DNA from 3 places in the Cellulosimicrobium sp. AB352 genome. Region 1 is predicted to be linked to each of the others. Evidence: riboswitches for the same ligand, from Rfam matches in the RefSeq annotation. Region 1 holds a riboswitch; each other region holds the start of a gene.

Region 1 (3,002 bases):
CCGTCCCCGCGTCGAGCAGGACGATCGTCGCGCCCGCCATCGGCGCGGACAGCGAGACCTCGCCGACCACGCGCACGGGCCGCACGGCGTCGGCCAGCACGACGTCGGTCGTGTCGCCCACCGCGAGGCCCGACGCCGCGAGCGTCGCCGACTCGAGCGCGACCTCTCCGCCGTCGCGCGGCGCGCGGCCGTCCACCACCTGGGGGCCCGGGTCGCGGGGGTCGTAGGCGACGGCGATGCTCGGCGCCTGGCTGCTGAGGACCGCGGTCCCGTCCGCGCCCACGAGCACGGCGGGACCGCTCACCTCGGGGAGCGCGAGCGCGACGTCGTCGCGTGCGCCGAGGTCGCGCGCCAGGTCCGCCGGGACGAGGCTGCGCGCACCGCCGACCTGGGCCGACGCCGACGTGAGCGCGTCCCCGGCGGGGGACGCGCCGCGCACGTACGCGTCCGCCTGGACCGACGAGGCGACGATGCCGTCGAACGTGGTGGCGAGCATCGCGCGCAGCGCGAACGTCCCGGTCACGAACGCGACGCCGATCGTCACCGCGAGGACCGAGAGGACGAGCTGCGCGCCGTGCGCGCGCACGCCGCGCAGCGCGATCCGGCCCATCATCGGGCGGCCGCCGTCGCCGGTGCCGGGGTGGCGTGCGCCGGGGCCGGCGCGGCGGGCGTGAGGGAGCCCAGCGTGTCGAGGACCGCCTGCGGCGTGGGGTCGTGGAGCTCGGTCACGAGGCGGCCGTCCGCGAGGAAGAGCACCCGGTGGGCGTACGACGCGGCGGTCGGGTCGTGCGTGACCATCGCGACGGACTGGCCGAGGTCGTCCACGGACGCGCGCAGGAAGCCCAGGACCTCCGCGGCGGCGCGCGAGTCGAGGTTCCCCGTCGGCTCGTCCGCGAGCACGATCGCGGGACGCGACACCAGCGCCCGCGCGCACGCGACCCGCTGCTGCTGGCCGCCCGACAGCTCGGCGGGCCAGTGCCCCAGGCGGGGGCGCAGGCCCACGGCGTCGACCACGCGGTCGAACCACTCCCGGTCGACGGGACGGCGGGCGATCGCGAGCGGCAGCACGATGTTCTCCTCCGCCGTGAGCGTCGGCACGAGGTTGAACGACTGGAAGACGAACCCCAGCCGCGTGCGCCGCAGGCGCGTCAGCCGGCGCTCGCTCATCGCGGAGACGGTCTCTCCGTCGACGACGACGGTCCCCGCCGTGGGGGAGTCGAGCCCCGCGAGGCAGTGCAGGAGCGTGGACTTCCCGGACCCGGACGGGCCCATGATCGCCGTCAGCCGGCCCTTCTCGACGTCCACGTCCACGCCGTCGAGCGCCCGGACCGCGGCCTCGCCGCGCCCGTACGTCCGCACCAGCCCGCGCGCGGTCGCGATCGCGGGTCGCGCACCCTCCTCAGCGCCCTCGGCACCCTCAGCGGGCGCGCCCTCGCGCGGGGTGCTCCGCCGTGCCGCACCTGTCGTCGTCACGTCCTCGTCCGTCCTCTCGTCGTGCCGCTGCGCGGGAGCGTCGTGGCTCGCCGGGCGGCGTCGTCCTGTGGTGGCCGCCGGGGCTCCCGGCGGCCGTACCGACCCTCCCGCGGCGCGCCTGCCCGAGGCATCGGGGGCGGGCCCCGAACCGTCCCTGGTCCGCGGCCGCCGGTGCTCAGGGTTCTCTCAGGGGACTCTCCGGGTGAGGGGCCGGTGTAGGCTCACGGTGAACGACAGGGGAGCTCCTGGAGGAGCTGAGAGTGCGGACCACCGCAGACCCTCGAACCTGATCCGGTTAGCACCGGTGGAGGAAGTCGGGAATCTCGATCACCTGCTCGCGCGGTCCGTCGCGCCCACCCGGCGCACGGCTCGTCGGGCCGGTGGACCCCTCCTGAACGTCCAGGGAGGACACATGCAGCACACGACCACCGTCGCCCGCCGCGGCCGGGCCCTCGCGACCGGCGTGGGCGCGACGCTCGCGCTCCTCGCCCTCGCGGCCTGCTCGGGTGGTGACGGCGCCGGGGGCGACGACGCGTCGTCGGGCAGCGGGGGCACGGTCACGCTGGTGACCCACGACTCCTTCGCGGTGAGCGACGACGTGCTCGCCGCGTTCGAGGAGGAGAGCGGGCTCACCGTCGAGCAGGTCGCGCCCGGCGACGGCGGCGCGCTGGTCAACCAGCTGATCCTCACGAAGGACTCGCCCCTCGGCGACGTCGTGTTCGGGATCGACAACACCTTCGCGTCGCGCGCGATCGACGAGGGCGTCCTCGAGCCGTACACGCCCGCCGACGTCGCGGAGTCCGCCGCGTCGTACGCGGTCGGCGACGGCGGCGAGCTCACCGCCGTCGACCTCGGTGACGTGTGCGTCAACGTGGACCACGCGTGGTTCGCCGACGCGGGCATCCCCGAGCCCGTGACGCTCGAGGACCTGGCGAAGCCGGAGTACCGGGACCTCCTCGTCGTGACCAACCCCGCGACGTCGTCGCCGGGCCTCGCGTTCCTCCTCGCGACCGTCGGGGCGTTCGGTGAGGACGGCTGGGAGGACTACTGGGCGGACCTGCGCGCCAACGGCGTGAAGGTCGTCGACGGCTGGTCCGACGCGTACTACGTCGACTTCTCCGGCTCGGAGGGCGCGGGGCCGCGCCCGCTCGTGCTGTCGTACTCGACGTCGCCCGCATTCACCCTTACCGAGGACGGCTCCGCGTCGACCACGGGCGCGCTGCTCGACACGTGCTTCCGCCAGGTCGAGTACGCGGGCGTGCTTGCGAACGCGAAGAACCCCGAGGGCGCGCAGCAGCTCCTCGACTTCCTCGTGAGCGAGACGTTCCAGGCCGACGTCGCCGACCAGATGTACATGTACCCCGCCGACGACTCCGTCGCGCTGCCCGACGGCTGGGCCGAGTTCGCGCCGCTCGCCGACGAGCCCTTCGAGGTCGCGCCCGCCGACGTCGCGGCGCACCGCGACGAGTGGATCAAGGCATGGACGGCGACGGTCGTCGACTGACCCCCGGTCCCCGAACCCCCGGTCC
Region 2 (3,002 bases), on a different contig from region 1:
GGCACCCGTCGCGTACACGGACGAGGGACCGCCCGAGAGGATGATCGCGGCCGGGTCCTTGGCGAGCATCTGCTCGACCGTGAAGGTGTGCGGCACGATCTCGGAGTAGACCTTGGCCTCGCGCACGCGGCGCGCGATGAGCTGCGCGTACTGGGCGCCGAAGTCGACGACGAGCACGGGCCGCGGGGTCGAGGCCACCTCGGCGGTGGTGGGGGTGTCGGGAGCGGTGGCGGGTGACGTCACCCGTCCAGGATAGTCGCCGTGCGGCGGGGCTCGTCCCGCGTCTCAGGCGCCGGTGCGCACCTCGGCGCGCGCCGCGACGCGCTCGCGCAGGGCGCGGGCGGCCGCCTCCGGGTTGCTCGCCGCCGTGATCGCGCGCACCACCACGATCCGGGTCGCGCCCGCGTCGAGGACCGCGTCGAGCCGGTCCGCGTCGATCCCGCCGATCGCGAACCAGGGCGTCGCGGGCCGGGTCGCCGCGACGTCGCGCAGCAGGTCCAGGCCGACGGCGGCCCGCCCCGGCTTCGTCGGGGTCGCCCACAGCGGACCCACGCAGAAGTAGTCCACCGCCGGGTCGGCCTCTGCCGCGGCCGCCTGCGCGGCCGAGTGCGTGGACCGGCCGAGCGCGGGCCCCGCGCCGAGCAGCGCCCGCACGGCCGGGACCGGCAGGTCGCCCTGGCCCATGTGCACGACCGGCGCGCCCGTGACCGACGCCACGTCCGCCCGGTCGTTCACGGCCCACAGCGCGCCGTGCTCCGTCGCTACGCGCGCGACGAGCTCCTGGAGCTCGAGCTCGCGCGCGACGTCGAGCGTCTTGTCGCGGAGCTGCACGACGTCCACCCCGCCCGCGAGCGCCGCCCGCAGGAAGTCCTCGAGGTCGCCGCGCTCCTCGCGCGCGTCCGTGCAGAGGTAGAGCCGCGCGTCGGCGAGCCGGGCGCGTGCGGCGTCCGCCGACGGGGCGGGAGTGGCCGGGGTGGTGGAGGTCTCGGAGCTCACCCGCGGGAGCCTAGCCTCGGCGGCTCCTCGGCAGGAGGTACTGTGGCCGACAGCACGGGAGCCCCGCACGGGGCTGAGAGGGCGTCGCCGCCGACCGTCGAACCTGATCTGGGTCATGCCAGCGAAGGGAGCGCACATGAGCCTGTCCGTCCACCCGTCCGCGGGTGGCTCCGTCGTGCCCGACGGCGCGCGCGACGTCGTCGTCGTGGGGGGCGGGATCGTGGGTCTCGCCGTCGCGTGGCGCGCCGCGCGCGCGGGCATGACCGTCACGGTGCTCGACCCGGCGCCGGGCGCGGGCGCGACCCACGCCGCCGCGGGGATGCTCGCACCGGTGACCGAGGCCGACTTCGGGGAGGAGGCCGCCCTGCGGCTCCACCTCGCGGCCGCCGCGGCGTGGCCGGCGTTCGCCGCGGACCTGCGCGCTGCGACGGGGGCGGACGTCGGGCTGCGGACCGCCGGGACGCTCACCCTCGCCTACGACGCGGACGACCTCGCGCTGCTCCGCCGCGTCCTCGCCCTGCACGCCGCGCACGGTCTCGCGTCGCACGAGCTCACCGTCGCGGACGCGCGCCGCCGCGAGCCGTACCTGGGCCCGCGCGTCGCCGGGGCGGCGTGGGCCCCCGCGGACCACGCCGTCGACCCGCGCGCGACGCACGCCGCGCTGCTCGCGGCGCTCGGCGGACGCGACGCCGCGGGTGCGGGCTCGGCCGCCGGGACCCGAGTCGTCCGCGCGTCCGCGACCCGGCTCGCGCTCGATGCCGGGCGCGTGGTCGGCGTGCACGACGACGCAAGCCGGCTCCACCGCGCGGGTGCGGTCGTCGTCGCGGCGGGCTGGCAGTCGGGCGCCCTGCTCGCGGACGTGCCGGGCGTCGTCGTGCCCACGCGGCCGGTGAAGGGCCAGACGCTGCGGCTCGACGCCGGCCCGGACCTCGCGCTGGAGCACGTCGTGCGCGGGCTCGTGCAGGGGCGGCCGGTGTACGTCGTGCCGCGCGACCCCGAGCCGGCGGGGCCGCGCGCCGGGCACCGGGAGGTCGTCGTCGGGGCCACCACCGACGAGAACCCGGACGACCGCCGCGCCAGCGCCGGCGGGGTCTTCGCGCTCCTGCGGGACGCGCGCGCCCTCCTGCCGGGGATCGACGAGGCCGCGCTGGTCGAGGTGACGCCGCGGGGGCGCCCCTCGACCCCGGACAACCTCCCGCTCGTCGGGCCGACGGACGTCCCGGGGCTGCACCTCGCGACGGGCCACGGCCGCAACGGCATCCTGCTCGCCCCGCTCACGGCCGACGCCGTCGTCGCCGGGCTCGGCGGGCTCTCCGGCCTGGGCGGGACCGAGGCCGGCGACGACGTCGCGACCGCCCTCGCCACCGCCCGCACCGACCGCTTCGCCCGCACCGCCACCACACCGAGGTGAGACCCGTGACCGCACCCGCACCCACCGCGCTCGTCAACGGCGAGCCCTACCCGCTCGACGGCGACGTCGACCTGGAGCGGCTCGTCGCCGCGCTCGTCCCCGCCTACGTCGCCGACGGCACGCCGCAGGGCGTCGCGGTGGCCGTCGGGGACGCCGTCGTGCCGCGCGGCGCCTGGGCGACGACCGTCGTCGCGCCCGGGGACCGCATCGAGATCGTCACCGCCGTCCAGGGCGGCTGAGGAGGACCCATGACCACGACCGACGTCTCCCCCGCCACCGCGAGCGGCCCGGCCGGCGCCGACGACCCGCTCGTCGTCGCCGGCACCCCGATCGGGTCGCGCCTCGTCATGGGCACCGGCGGGGCCGCGAACCTGCTCACGCTCGAGGACGCGCTCGTCGCGTCGGGCACCGCCCTGACGACCGTCGCGATGCGACGCGTCGCCGTCCGCGCCGGCGGGGACGCGAGCCCCGACGCCGGGATCTGGGCGCTGCTCGCGCGCCTCGGCATCCGCGCGCTGCCCAACACCGCCGGGTGCTTCTCGGTGCGGGAGGCCGTCCTCACCGCGCACCTCGCGCGCGAGGCGTGCGGCACCGA
Region 3 (3,002 bases), on a different contig from region 1:
GTCGAGGACCACGAGCTCGGGGTCGGCGACGAGCGCCGCCGCGAGGGCGACGCGCTGCGCCTCGCCCCCCGACAGCGCGTGGGTCGGCCGGTCGTGCAGGTGGTCCGCACCGACGGCGGCGAGCGCGGTGGCGGCGCGGGCGTCCATCGTGCGCGGGTCCGCCGCCCGGTTCTCGAGCGCGAACCGCAGCTCGTCGTCGACGCGGGCGAGGCAGAGCTGGTCGCCCGGCCGCTGCTGGACGAGGCCGACGCGCGCGGCGAGCGCCGCCGGGGTCGTGTCGCGCGGGTCGACGCCCGTCACGCGCAGGTCGCCCGTGACCGACCCCGGGAGCGTGTGAGGCACGACGCCGACGAGCGCACGCAGCAGCGTGGACTTCCCGCAGCCCGAGGGGCCGAGCACGAGCAGCCCGGTGCCCGCGGGGACGGTGAGCGTGAGGTCGTCGAGCACGCGCGTGCCGTCGTGGCCCACGGTGACGGTCAGACCGGCGGCGGCGACGGCGTCGGGCACGTCGCCGGGCACGTCGCCGGGCACGGCGTCCGGCGTGACGTCCGGTGCGGCGGTCGGTGCCTCAGCCACGGCGGTCGGCCCCGATCGCGAAGGCGTCGAGCGCGCCGGTGCGGGCGAGGGCGTCGCCGAGGAGGCGCGCCGCGATCCCGCACAGCACGACGCACGAGACGACCTGTACGCCGAGCCGGAGCATCGCGTAGTCCTGCCCGAGCCAGCCGAACCGGACCGCGTTGAACGCGTACGTGACGAGCGCCGCGCTGACGCCCGACGCGACGAAGACCCACCAGCCGTAGCGGCGGTACCGGGTGAGGGCGAAGGGGACCTCGGCCCCAACGCCCTGGACGAGCCCCACGAGGACGAGCAGCGGGCCGGCGGGCGACGCGAGGAAGACCACCTCGACGAGCGCCGCGAGCGTCTCGGTGAGGATGCCGACGCCCGGCTTGCGCACGATGTACGTCGCGAGGGGGCCGACGACGATCCACGCGCCCGCGAGCACGTTGGCGGCGAGGTCCGCGAGCGGTCCCATGGCGAGCTGGAGCGGGGCCCAGAGCTGCACGAACGCCCAGTAGACGAACCCGAACACGACCCCCAGCACGGCGACGAGGACCGTCTCGTGGAGGGTGAGGCCGCGGCGACGGGCACGGCTCGGGGGAGCGGCGACGGCCTCGTGGAGACCAGGGGCGGGCCGCGCGCCGTCGGGCACGCCGTCGGGCGTGGCGCCGGGCGTGGGGGTGGGCGGGGTCGCCCGGGGCGGCGTGGTGCGGGGCTCGGTCATGCGGTTCCCTCCGTCGGGCCCCCGGGGCGAGGGGTGCACGACGGCGCGCCACCGCGCCCCGCGCGGACGGCACGCGCGGGGCGCGGGCACGAGCGCGCAGGGGACGGTGACGTCCGCCCTGCTCCCTTCGCTGGTACGAACCAGATCAGGTTCCACGGGTCTGCAGGGGGGACGGGTGTCCGGCCTGCACTCTCAGCGCTCATGCGCTCCCCGGGGGCGTTCGGCCCGACCCTAGGGCCTGGACGCCCGCCGGACAATCCCGGCGTCTCACCCACCGGGACGCCCGGCCGCCGTGAGAAGGTGACGGCGACGAGGAGCCCGCGCGGACCGGGGACGGGCTCCGACCACGAGGGACGAGGCAGCGCGCATGACCCGAGACAACGATTCCGCCGCGGTCGCAGAGCTGGACCGCCTCGACGAGGCCGTGCGGAGCGCGCCCGCGGGCGACACGTCGGCGCAGATCGCGCTGTGGCGGCAGACGGTGCGCCTCGGCACGTGGTTCTTCATCGCGCGGGGGTCCGAGGACCAGCCCCGTCCGTACGCCGTCGCTGCGGACCAGGGGCCCATGATCTGCCTCTACAGCAGCGCCGCGCGCGCGGACGAGGCGGCCCGGGCGCTCGGTCTGGCGGACGACGAGACAGGCTCCGTGCCGCTGCTCGGGGTACCTGTGCCGGCGGCGATCGACTACGTCGCGTCCTTCGGCGCGGCCGGGGTCGTCGGTGTCGCGCTGGACCACCCGCGCATCGGCCACCACATCCCCCTCGGGAACCTGGCGCTGCTCAAGGCGTGGTCCGCCGACGGCTGACCCGCTCTTGACAGCGCGTTCGAACGTTTGTTCGAATGGCGCGATGCGGTGGGACGGACAGGTGCTCGGCGCGGACGACGGCGCGCTCCCCGGGCTGGAGCGGGTCGGCCTCGTCCGCAGCGTGCGCACGCCCGAGTTCGCGGGCATCACGTTCCACGAGGTCACGGCCAAGAGCGCGCTGTCCAAGGTGCCGGCGATGTCGCGCATGCCGTTCCGGTGGACCGTCAACCCGTACCGCGGGTGCAGCCACGCGTGCTCCTACTGCCTCGCGCCCGCCACCCCGGTGCTGCTGGCCGACGGCGCGCAACGGCCGATCGGCGAGCTGCGTGTCGGCGACGAGATCGTCGGCACCGTCCCGCACGGCGCGTACCGGCGCTACGTGCGTACCCGCGTGCTCGACCGCTGGACCACCCGCAAGCGCGCCTACCGCGTGACCCTCGCCGACGGCACGCGCCTCGTCGCGAGCGGCGACCACCGGTTCCTCACCGAGCGCGGGTGGCGCCACGTCGTCGGCGGTGCCGGGCACCGTGCCCGCCTGGCGCTCGGCGACGTACTCGTCGGGCCGGGCGCCGCGGCGCTCGCGGAGGGGCGGCCCGTCCTCGACGGCCAGGACGTCACCGGCGGCGAGGCGCTGCGCGTCGACTCCCTGGAAGCGCTCGACGGGCCGGGGGAGACGACGGAGCTGGTCGACATCACGACCGGCACGCGCGACTTCGTCGCCGCGGGGGTCGTGAGCCACAACTGCTTCGCCCGCCCCACGCACCAGTACCTCGACCTCGACGCGGGGGAGGACTTCGACCGGGAGGTCGTGGTCAAGGTCAACGTCGACGACGTGCTGCGGGCCGAGCTCGCCCGCCCGTCCTGGGCGCGCGAGGCCGTCGCGCTCGGCACCAACACCGACCCGTACCAGCGCGC

What was found. A riboswitch is a leader RNA that binds a small molecule or an ion and turns the genes downstream of it on or off. The one in region 1 is predicted to bind thiamine pyrophosphate.
Region 2: linked by a shared signal. The riboswitch ahead of thiO (glycine oxidase ThiO) and the one ahead of ACPCUX_RS06455 (thiamine ABC transporter substrate-binding protein) in region 1 are both predicted to bind thiamine pyrophosphate.
Region 3: linked by a shared signal. The riboswitch ahead of ACPCUX_RS09630 (ECF transporter S component) and the one ahead of ACPCUX_RS06455 (thiamine ABC transporter substrate-binding protein) in region 1 are both predicted to bind thiamine pyrophosphate.

Annotation. Positions count from the first base shown of each region.
Region 1 covers NZ_JBMVFX010000006.1:158,646-161,647, forward strand. The annotation lists gene ACPCUX_RS06445 (ABC transporter permease) at 1-613, opposite strand, end outside; gene ACPCUX_RS06450 (ABC transporter ATP-binding protein) at 610-1,473, opposite strand; TPP riboswitch at 1,699-1,803, shown strand; gene ACPCUX_RS06455 (thiamine ABC transporter substrate-binding protein) at 1,886-2,977, shown strand.
Region 2 covers NZ_JBMVFX010000002.1:156,653-159,654, forward strand. The annotation lists gene guaA (glutamine-hydrolyzing GMP synthase) at 1-243, opposite strand, end outside; gene thiE (thiamine phosphate synthase) at 286-996, opposite strand; TPP riboswitch at 1,041-1,143, shown strand; gene thiO (glycine oxidase ThiO) at 1,133-2,407, shown strand; gene thiS (sulfur carrier protein ThiS) at 2,413-2,646, shown strand; gene ACPCUX_RS02220 (thiazole synthase) at 2,656-3,002, shown strand, end outside.
Region 3 covers NZ_JBMVFX010000011.1:7,841-10,842, forward strand. The annotation lists gene ACPCUX_RS09625 (ABC transporter ATP-binding protein) at 1-576, opposite strand, end outside; gene ACPCUX_RS09630 (ECF transporter S component) at 569-1,282, opposite strand; TPP riboswitch at 1,386-1,505, opposite strand; gene ACPCUX_RS09635 (hypothetical protein) at 1,650-2,087, shown strand; gene ACPCUX_RS09640 (Rv2578c family radical SAM protein) at 2,131-3,002, shown strand, end outside.